3 regions of the Bacillus sp. T3 genome follow, and region 1 is predicted to be linked to each of the others. Evidence: predicted binding sites of a transcription regulator. Region 1 holds the regulator's gene; each other region holds the start of a gene.
What was found. Region 1 encodes Rex, which represses fermentation and respiration genes when NADH is low (regulators of the CRP and FNR family bind a similar motif). Its sites were predicted from a motif close to TTGTGAAATATTTCACAA; they were not measured.
Positions count from the first base shown of each region.

Region 2: a site for Rex is predicted at 1,171-1,188, ahead of RGF10_RS02830 (anion permease). Genes of this name have one in related genera too.
Region 3: a site for Rex is predicted at 2,277-2,294, ahead of RGF10_RS17590 (cytochrome ubiquinol oxidase subunit I). Genes of this name have one in related genera too.

Region 1 is NZ_CP137761.1:4,549,326-4,552,611, forward strand. It holds gene RGF10_RS23280 (CPBP family intramembrane glutamic endopeptidase) at 1-637, shown strand, start outside; gene RGF10_RS23285 (YdiK family protein) at 634-843, shown strand; gene RGF10_RS23290 (redox-sensing transcriptional repressor Rex) at 863-1,531, opposite strand; gene moaC (cyclic pyranopterin monophosphate synthase MoaC) at 1,556-2,056, opposite strand; gene RGF10_RS23300 (ABC-F family ATP-binding cassette domain-containing protein) at 2,203-3,286, shown strand, end outside.
Region 2 is NZ_CP137761.1:554,034-557,319, forward strand. It holds gene dcuS (DcuS/MalK family sensor histidine kinase) at 1-189, shown strand, start outside; gene RGF10_RS02825 (response regulator) at 196-912, shown strand; gene RGF10_RS02830 (anion permease) at 1,259-2,734, shown strand; gene RGF10_RS02835 (hypothetical protein) at 2,842-3,024, shown strand; gene RGF10_RS02840 (fumarate hydratase) at 3,027-3,286, shown strand, end outside.
Region 3 is NZ_CP137761.1:3,432,440-3,435,725, forward strand. It holds gene cydB (cytochrome d ubiquinol oxidase subunit II) at 1-829, opposite strand, end outside; gene RGF10_RS17590 (cytochrome ubiquinol oxidase subunit I) at 819-2,165, opposite strand; partial or broken gene tkt (transketolase) at 2,392-3,286, opposite strand, start outside.

The DNA of each region.
Region 1 (3,286 bases):
ATTTGGTCAATCGGTGGACGAAATGAGAACCTTGTCCGTTCCAATCTGGCTCGTTGCCAGCTTCACCATTACTCTAGTCATTATTCTGTGGATTCTCCGTAAAGAGTCAACAACCACAGCTTATCGTGAAAAAGCAAATCCATTCAGCTCGGTAATTTGGGCGATTACAGGTGTTTTTTTAGCATTATTCGCACAAGGAATTGCAGCCCAAATTGAAGCGATGATGGGGATTAAGACAGGCTCTGATAATACCCAACAAATTATTAATATTATCGAAAGCTTCCCTATTGTCATTTTTGTTAGCTCGATTGTCGGACCAATTTTAGAAGAAATCGTGTTTCGAAAAATCATCTTTGGCGCACTCTATCAACGGATGAACTTCTTTCTATCGGCCTTGATCAGTTCGATTATTTTTTCTTTAGCACATATGGAACTTGAACATACATTGCTTTATTCTGCCATGGGCTTTACCTTTGCCTATCTCTATGTCAAGACGAAACGGATTATAGTTCCGATTTTTGCCCATGTTGCGATGAATTCACTTGTCGTTGTTATACAAACCGTCTTTAAAGAAGATATCGATCGAATCATCGAACAATCAGAAAAAATTCAAAGCTTTATCGGAGGATTATTATGAGACTCTCACCTTTGTTTTCCGCTTTTTTCCACATCATCCTTGCTTGTATATTTACGTACTTTGCTATCGATAACGTAAATCAATTCGGATGGGATATTTTTAGCTTCATCCTTGTTCTCCTAGCAACCTTTGATTTTGGTTCAGGCTTAAGGTTGATTGCCCTTCACTTTAAACTTAGGAAAATAATCAAAAAAAATGAGCCATAATTAAGTGGCTCATTTTTCATTATTCTTCATCTACTTCAATATCTTCAATTTTTGGATAATGCTTTAAGAAATATACAAGTGATTGCAGCTCAACCGCTAAATCAATATGATGAACCCGAATAGTAGACGGGACATTAAGTCGAGCTGGTGTAAAGTTTAATATTCCTTTAATCCTCACACTAGTCAGTCTGTCCGTAATTGGTTGCGCCACTGGCGCTGGGATGGTTAAAATCGCCACATGAATCTCTTCTTGCTCAATAATCTTCTCTAACTCATCCATATGGTAAACAGGAACATTCCCTATCTTTGTTCCCACTTTTCCCTCGTCCACATCAAAGGCAATTTCAATCTTTGTATTATTATTTTTTAAAAAATTATAATTTAAAAACGCCGTACCTAAATTCCCAACTCCAATGAGCGCTACCTTTGTCAGTTCATCCTGATCTAACGTTTTCCGGAAAAAGGATAGCAAATAGTTTACATTATAGCCATAGCCCTTCTTCCCTAATGCACCAAAATATGAAAAATCTCGACGAATTGTCGCAGAATCTACTTTTACCGCTTCACTTAGCTCTGCAGATGAAACCCGTTGTTTACCAGATGTATGCAAATTTTTCAAAAAGCGATAATAAAGTGGTAACCGTTTTGCAGTCGCTTGTGGAATTTTTGTTGTATGATCGTTCGACATTTCATCACTCCTCTCTCATTAAGCTTATTTCAATCGCTCTTCTCTAATAAAATCTCCATTTTTGCCGCCAGTTTTCTCAACTAAATACGTTTTTCCAATAACCATGCCTTTATCAATTGCCTTACACATATCATAAACCGTTAACGCACAAACCGATGCAGCTGTTAACGCTTCCATTTCAACACCTGTATTCCCTTTCGTTTTAACCTTTGCGGAAATATGCAATGTATATTCATTGTCTTCCTTTTCTTCTTCCCAGCCAAAGGAAACATCCACTCCATTTAATGGGATTGGATGGCACATCGGAATGATTTCCCACGTTTTTTTGCATGCCATTACTGCCGCAACCTGAGCAACAGCTAGAACATCACCTTTTTTCATTTCATTATTTGTGATTTTTTCATATATATCATTGCTAACTGTTATACTTGAGCAAGCCTCTGCGGTCCTTATTGTTTCTGGTTTGCTGCTCACATCGACCATTTTCGCACGGCCTTCTTCATTAAAATGAGTAAATTCTCCCATTCATTTAACACCTCACTAAAAGAATCATACACTATTTTTTCCAACATGTGTGAATGAACTTGTATCTTTCTTCACAAGCTTCGAGTTATTGATGATATCCTTATAATACGATACACTAACTCTATCGTAATAGAGGTGAATATAAAATGATATTATTACAAGTTAATCAATTGAATAAATACTACGGTGCAGACCTTATTTTATCGAATATTAAACTAGAAGTACAATCACGCGATCGAATCGCTTTAGTTGGTAGAAACGGTGCAGGAAAATCGACCTTGCTTAAAATCATTGCTGGCCATATGTCCCATGACTCTGGTGACATTATGAAGCCCAAGGACGTTACCATTGGCTATTTGGCACAAAATACAGGCCTCGAATCGGAGCTGTCGATTTGGGAAGAGATGCTGACGGTATTTGCAACATTACAAAGTTTAGAGAAAAAACTGCGGCAGTATGAATTACAGATGGCGGATCCAGAAGTATTTAATGTTTCATCCGTCTACGAAAGAGTTTTGAAAGAATATGACACCCTACAGGTTCAATTTAAAGATATGGGTGGCTATCAATACGAAGCCGATATTCGTTCTGTGCTTCACGGCTTGAATTTTCACACGTTTGACTATTCAACCAAAATCTCTAGTTTAAGTGGCGGTCAAAAAACTCGCCTTGCTCTCGGCAAATTGCTATTAACAAAACCTGATATTCTTATTTTGGACGAACCGACCAACCATCTTGATATCGATACATTATCGTGGCTTGAGCAATATTTGCAAAATTACGAAGGCGCCATTTTGATTGTATCCCATGACCGTTATTTTTTAGATAAGGTCGTTAATCAAGTATACGAAATGTCCCGACAGCAAATTTCAAAATTCGTCGGCAATTATAGCTCTTATTTGGACCAAAAAGCTGCAAATTACGAGCGTGAAATGAAAATGTATGAAAAGCAACAAGATGAAATTGCTAAATTAGAGGATTTTGTTGCCCGAAATCTAGCACGTGCATCTACCACTAAGCGAGCTCAAAGTCGTCGCAAACAATTAGATCGGATGCAAGTCATGTCAAGACCACTAGGCAACGAAAAATCTGCAACGTTTTCCTTTGATATTGAAAAACAAAGTGGAAATGAAGTCCTTAATGTTTACTCCATAGCAGTGGGCTATGGTGATGAAAAAGTGAGTGAGAATATCTCACTGCGTATGACTCGTGGAGAAAGTATTGCCCTTG
Region 2 (3,286 bases), 610 kb from region 1:
GGAATGAGCCCTGAGGTTCAAAAGAGCATCTTTGAAAAAGGGTTTTCAACCAAGGGGGCAAACAGGGGGTTCGGGTTATATTTAGTATTCCAAAGCATCAAGGAGTTGAATGGCAGGATTTCAATTTCCTCAGAAGAAGGTACTGGAACAAAGATAAACGTTATTATTCCATTTGAAAAACAGGAGTGATTCAGGATGATTCGTACAATCATTGTTGAAGACGATCCGATGGTAGCCCAAATCAATTCGCTTTATCTTGGAAAAATAGACGGGTACGAGCTGGTGGCAGCTGTGCCAACAGTCCAAGACGCACTTCCGATTATTGAAAGAGATCAAGTAGACCTCATCTTATTAGATATTTACATGCCTGGAGAGGACGGCTGGAGCTTGTTATCGAAGATTCGCTGGCTAGGTCAGGGGATTGATGTCATTATTATCTCTGCCGCAAATGACAAAGAAAGTATAAAAAAAGCAATTCGTTACGGAGCAGTCGATTACTTGATTAAGCCATTCGAGTTTGAACGCTTTCATACAGCATTAACCTCTTATAAAGAGGATCAGGTATTTATTGATGAACAGGAAGAACTCAGTCAAAATGATCTCGATAATTTGCTGTTGCATAAAGAACAGCATCATGTCGCTTGTACGGAGCTACCAAAAGGATTAACGAAAAACACGTTAAAGCTTATATGGGAAAAGATGCTTGAACATCAGGCAGAAGTGTTCTCAACTGAAGAAATGGCTCAGCTTGTCGGAATATCTCGAGTATCGATGAGAAAATATCTTTTCTTTTTTGCCGACATTCATATTATTGAAACAGAGATTGTTTACGGTGCTATCGGCAGACCCATTTTCAAACACAAAATCGTCAACCTTGACCATCAACTAATTGAAAAATATTTAACAAGCTAGGGTAGGAGAATTAATCTCCTGCCCTTTTTTTGTGCAGGGAGACTTGTCCTCTGCTTCCAACTCAAAAGGAAGCAAGAGAAAAGTCCCCCTGCTTTCTTTAGTTACAAAACTCTTTATATATTTTCATAAACTATTATGTTTTTGGCTAATTGAGTACGATTCAGGTAGCGGGAAAACAGTTTCTCGAGGGGAAGGAAATTGCCTTAGTGGAGGGGATTATTTCTTAATACTTTAGCCGCCTTTTTTATTTATCTAAGTTTGTGAATCTATTCACAAATGTGAACATTTTGTGAACAAATTGAAAGTGTAAAAACACAATTATGCAATTTATAAAGGAGTGAAATATATGTCAGTTCCTGCAATAAAGTTAAAACAACCAAAGATTCAACAGGTTGAAACAAGCACAAAAAAGCCAAGTGAAGTAAAAGCAATACCACTACTTATTATGATCCTTATCGGTGTAGCGCTTTGGATGGTACCGGCACCTGCAGGTCTCGAAGCACCTGCTTGGCACTTATTCGCGATTTTCGTCGCAACTATTGTTGGATTAGTAAGTAAGCCACTACCAATGGGAAGTGTAGCGATTCTCGCATTGACGGCAACAGTTTTAACACAAACCTTGACGATCGAACAAGCACTTAGTGGTTTTCAAAACACAACAATTTGGTTAATCGTTATTGCGTTCTTTATTTCGAGAGGATTTATCAAAACAGGTTTAGGCTCTCGTGTAGCTTATATCTTTGTCAAAATGTTTGGTAAGAAAACGCTTGGATTGTCTTATTCCTTACTAGTTAGTGACTTGATCTTATCACCAGCGATGCCATCAAATACGGCTCGTGCAGGTGGAATTCTTTTACCAATTATCCGATCTCTATCTGAAACATTTGGTTCACGCGTTGGCGATGGTACTGAACGTAAAGTTGGAGCATTTTTAACAAAAGTAGCTTTCCAAGGTGACATGATTACATCTGCCATGTTCTTAACGGCAATGGCTGCTAATCCGTTAGCTGCCCAAATTACAGCAGATTTAACAGGAGAAACCATTTCGTGGATGGGTTGGGCAACAGCCGCAATCGTACCTGGACTTATTAGTTTAATTTTAATTCCATTTGTGATTTACAAATTATATCCACCAGAAGTGAAAGAGACTCCAGAAGCACCAGCAATGGCTGCGAAAAAGCTAAAAGAAATGGGTCCACTAAAAAAACAAGAATGGTACATGATTGGCGTATTCGTTCTTATCTTGGCTCTTTGGATTTTTGGAACAACCTATGGTATTACAGCAACGACAACAGCCTTTATCGGTTTAGGAGTATTGTTATTAACTCAAGTATTATCTTGGGCTGATATAAAGAAAGAAGAGGGCGCATGGGATACATTAGTTTGGTTTGCTGTGTTAGTTATGATGGCTACCTTCTTAAATGAGTTAGGCATGATTCCTTGGTTCAGTGAAACAATGAAGGGCGCTGTAAGTGGAATGGATTGGATGTTAGCTTTAATCGTCCTTTCAGTGGTTTACTTCTATTCTCATTATTTCTTTGCCAGCAACACTGCACACGTAAGTGCAATGTACGCAGCATTCTTAACGGTTATCGTAGCAGCAGGAGCACCACCGTTAGTATCAGCATTAATTCTAGCATTTTTCAGTAACTTGTTTGCCTGTACAACGCATTATGGTTGTGGTCCGGCACCTGTTTTCTTCGGAAGCGGATATGTTACTCAAAACAAATGGTGGTCACTCGGCTTCCTTATTTCCATCATTCATATCATCGTTTGGATCGGTATAGGTGGAGTTTGGTGGAAGATCCTAGGACTTTGGTAAAAAAAGCTTAACGAATAAAAGATACTGCCGATAGCGGATTCCCCCTCCCGATCTATTATGATCAGACTCTATCGGCGGTAGTTTTCATTTAAAGTGGAGGAGAGCTTATGTCATCTAATTGTTGTTTAGCTCCAATTATTACAGAACATCGCCCAGAGTTATTTCATGGCAGCGATGATGGCTATGAATTAGTAATTCCCTTTTTAGTTTGCTCGGAATGTGGCGACATTCAGCTAAACGCTGTGGACGCTAATAAAGATAAGAGATTGCAATCGGTAGGAGGAATTTAATCATGCGGGAAATCTCAGCAAAATTAATTACAGAAACAGTTAAAAATCTTTGTATGAGTGCAGCTTGTGACTTACCTGAAGATGTAGAAAAGTTAATTGCTGCAGGCTTAGAAACAGAAGAATCCGAGTTTGGTAAATATAGCTTAGAAAAAATCTTGAAAAATGTAAAACTAGCTCGCGCAGAACAAGCGCCCATGTGTCAGGACACAGGAATGACGGTTATTTTAGTAGAGGTTGGCCAAGACGCACGTGTTGTCGATGG
Region 3 (3,286 bases), 1.1 Mb from region 1:
TTCCCACAAATCCCGTTGCCATTTGCGAAATAATGGCCAACCCCAAGAACGTAAAGGCCATTCCTATTTTTTCTTTAAAAACAAATACTACAGTTAGTAAAATCGAAATGAGAGATAAGCTTGGCACAATCCATAGCAGTGGTACTTCATTAAAGTTTCCGGCAATTGGCGTCAAATTCATTGTAGCCACGAAGAAAATTGCTAAAACCGCTGCGGCAATCATCGAGAACGGTCGAGCCAATTTCTTGGATCGATGCGCTGCATCACCAACTGTCTTTAATTGAATCCACAGAGAACCTGAAAGGAGGAACATTGCCACAAATAGAACCCCACCGAGAAGTCCATATGGATTTAACAAACTTAATAAATTCCCTTCATAACCGTTTTCACCAATTAGCAATCCGCGATAAAGGTTGGCGAATGCTACACCAAACAATACGGCAATTAATAGGCTTGAAACGGAAAACGCCCATTTCCATGAGTTTTGCCATCTTGCAGAATCAACCTTATGCATAAATTCAAGTCCTGTTGCGCGAATGAACAGCGAAAACAAGATGAGGAACATCGCTTCATATAAAAATGAGAACATATCAGCATAGGCACCAGGAAATGCTGCAAAGGTCGCTCCACCCGCAGTAATGAGCCAAACCTCGTTGCCTCCCCAAAATGGTCCAATCGCTTCCTGTAATTGATTACGCTCTTGACGATTCTTCGTTACAAACGGAAATAGCATCCCTGTTCCTAATGTATAGCCATCTAAAAAGATATAAACGGTCCAAATTAACCCCCAAAGTCCAAACCAGATAACAGCCAACATATCATGAGACATAGGTTTGAGCACCTCCTGCTACTTCACTAACCCCTTCAGGTCCTTTTTTCGCGTATTTAATAATTAAGTAAACATCAGCAATTAATAGAACGGTATAGAATGCAATTAGACTTACGAGTGAAAACCAAATTTGCCCTAATGAAATAGGTGATACAGCATCCGAAGTTTTCATTAACCCATAAACCACCCAAGGTTGTCTTCCTACCTCTGCAACCATCCAACCGAGATTAATCGCTAAGTAAGGTAATAAAACCGAATAGATGACAAGCTTTAAGTATTTTTTTGATTCAACTAAGCGATTTTTGCGGTATAGATATGCGCCATACCATGTTAACGCCATGAAAAACATACCAAGTGCAACCATTGCCCGGAAGCCATAATAAACAAGTGGTACATTCGGTTGTTCATCGTCTGGAATCTGGTCCAGTCCGGTTACTTTACCGTCAAATTTATTTGTATAAAAGAAGCTTCCTAAACCAGGAATCGATAAGGCTTCAAAATTTTGTTTGTTTTCCGGATCCGGAATTTGGATGAGGCTGAATGGCATATTTGATTGTGTTTCCCAAACTGCTTCCATTGCCGCACCCTTAGCTGGTTGGATCTTTGTTGCATATACTCCAGATTGATGTCCGATAAACGGAGTTGCGGTTGCAGCGAACATGGCCATGAGTAGTCCATATTTGAATGATTTTTTGAAAAAGTCCACTTTATTCTTTCTTAATAAATGATAGCTGCTTACTGCCATGACGAAAAATGCACCAACAATATAACAGGCGATAACAGTGTGGAAAAACATATTCCAGGCATAATGATTGGTCACTAATGCGGTGAAGCTTTCCAGCTCAACTCGACCATTTGTTACTTTATAGCCAACCGGGTTTTGCATAAATCCATTGGCTGTAATAATCCAAAGTGCGGAAATATTCGTTCCCAATGCCACCATCCAAATGGAGATTGCTCGCATTTTCGGTGAAAATTTGTTTCTTCCAAATAACCAAATTCCCATAAAGGTTGATTCAAGGAAAAAGGCTAGCAATGCTTCGATTGCAAGTGGTGATCCAAAAATATCACCAACGTATCTTGAGTACTCAGACCAGTTTGTTCCGAATTGGAACTCCATCGTAATACCAGTGATTACGCCTAGAACAAAGTTAATCGAAAACAGCTTCCCCCAAAAATCGGCCATATTTCGATACACAGGATTTAGTGTTCTTGCATAGTTCGTTTCCATAATTGCTACTAAAATAACAAGTCCAATCGTTAATGGGACGAACAGAAAGTGGTAAAAAATTGTGATTGCAAATTGCAATCTGCTTAACAGTAATACTTCCTCCATCATAATCTCCTCCTAATTTCCAATACTTCCTATCCTTGTCACGATTATATTACAAAATTATAGTGGAATAATTCGGAGTTGTTACCAAAATGTGACGCACTATTGAATGTTTTGTGTCTTTTTTCATAAGTGTGATTTATGTAATTGATTTAGGTTATTTAACAACATAGAGAACGAAAAAAGGAACGAATCATAAGATTCGTTCCTACCTTTAATACCTCGTTTATTATCCTAATAAGGCTTTTACTCGTGCGACGACGTTTTCAACTGTGAATCCGTATTCCGCCATAACTTTTTCACCTGGAGCAGATGCACCGAATTGGTCAATTGCTAATACATCACCTTCGTCTCCAGTGTATTTGTGCCATCCTAGGGATGATCCCATTTCAATACCTAAACGCTTCTTCACGTTTTTCGGAATGACTGAATCTTTATATTCTTTTGATTGTGCTTCAAATCGATCCCATGACGGCATGCTGACAACTGCAACGTCAATACCTTCGCCTGCAAGAACTTTTTGAGCTTCAACGGCTAAACCTACTTCAGAACCTGCTGCTAGTAGAAGTGCATCTGCTGTTTCTTTAGTAGCTGCTGAAACGACATAAGCACCTTTAGAAACACCCTCGTAGGCAGTTTCTGCTGTACCCTTAATCGTTGGCAGGTCTTGACGAGTTAATACTAGTGCAGTTGGAAGGTTTTTAGATTCAACAGCAAGCTTCCAAGCAGCTGCTGTTTCGTTGCCATCTGCAGGGCGAACAACTGAAAGGCCAGGCATTGCTCGTAAGCCTGCTAATTGTTCAATTGGCTCATGGGTTGGTCCATCTTCACCAACAGCAATACTGTCATGTGTGAATACATATGTTACCTGGTAGCTTCATTAATGCCGATAGACGAATCGCTGGTTTTACGTAATCAGAGAATACAAAGAATGTTCCACCGAATACTTTTAAACCGCCATGTAGCGCCATACCGTTCAATGCAGCACCCATTGCAAATTCACGAACACCGAACCAAATGTTGCGTCCCTCGTATGAGTCGCGAGAGAAATCCCCTGCACCTTTGATCGTTGTTTTATTTGATCCAGCAAGGTCCGCAGATCCCCCAAAGAAATAAGGAACTGT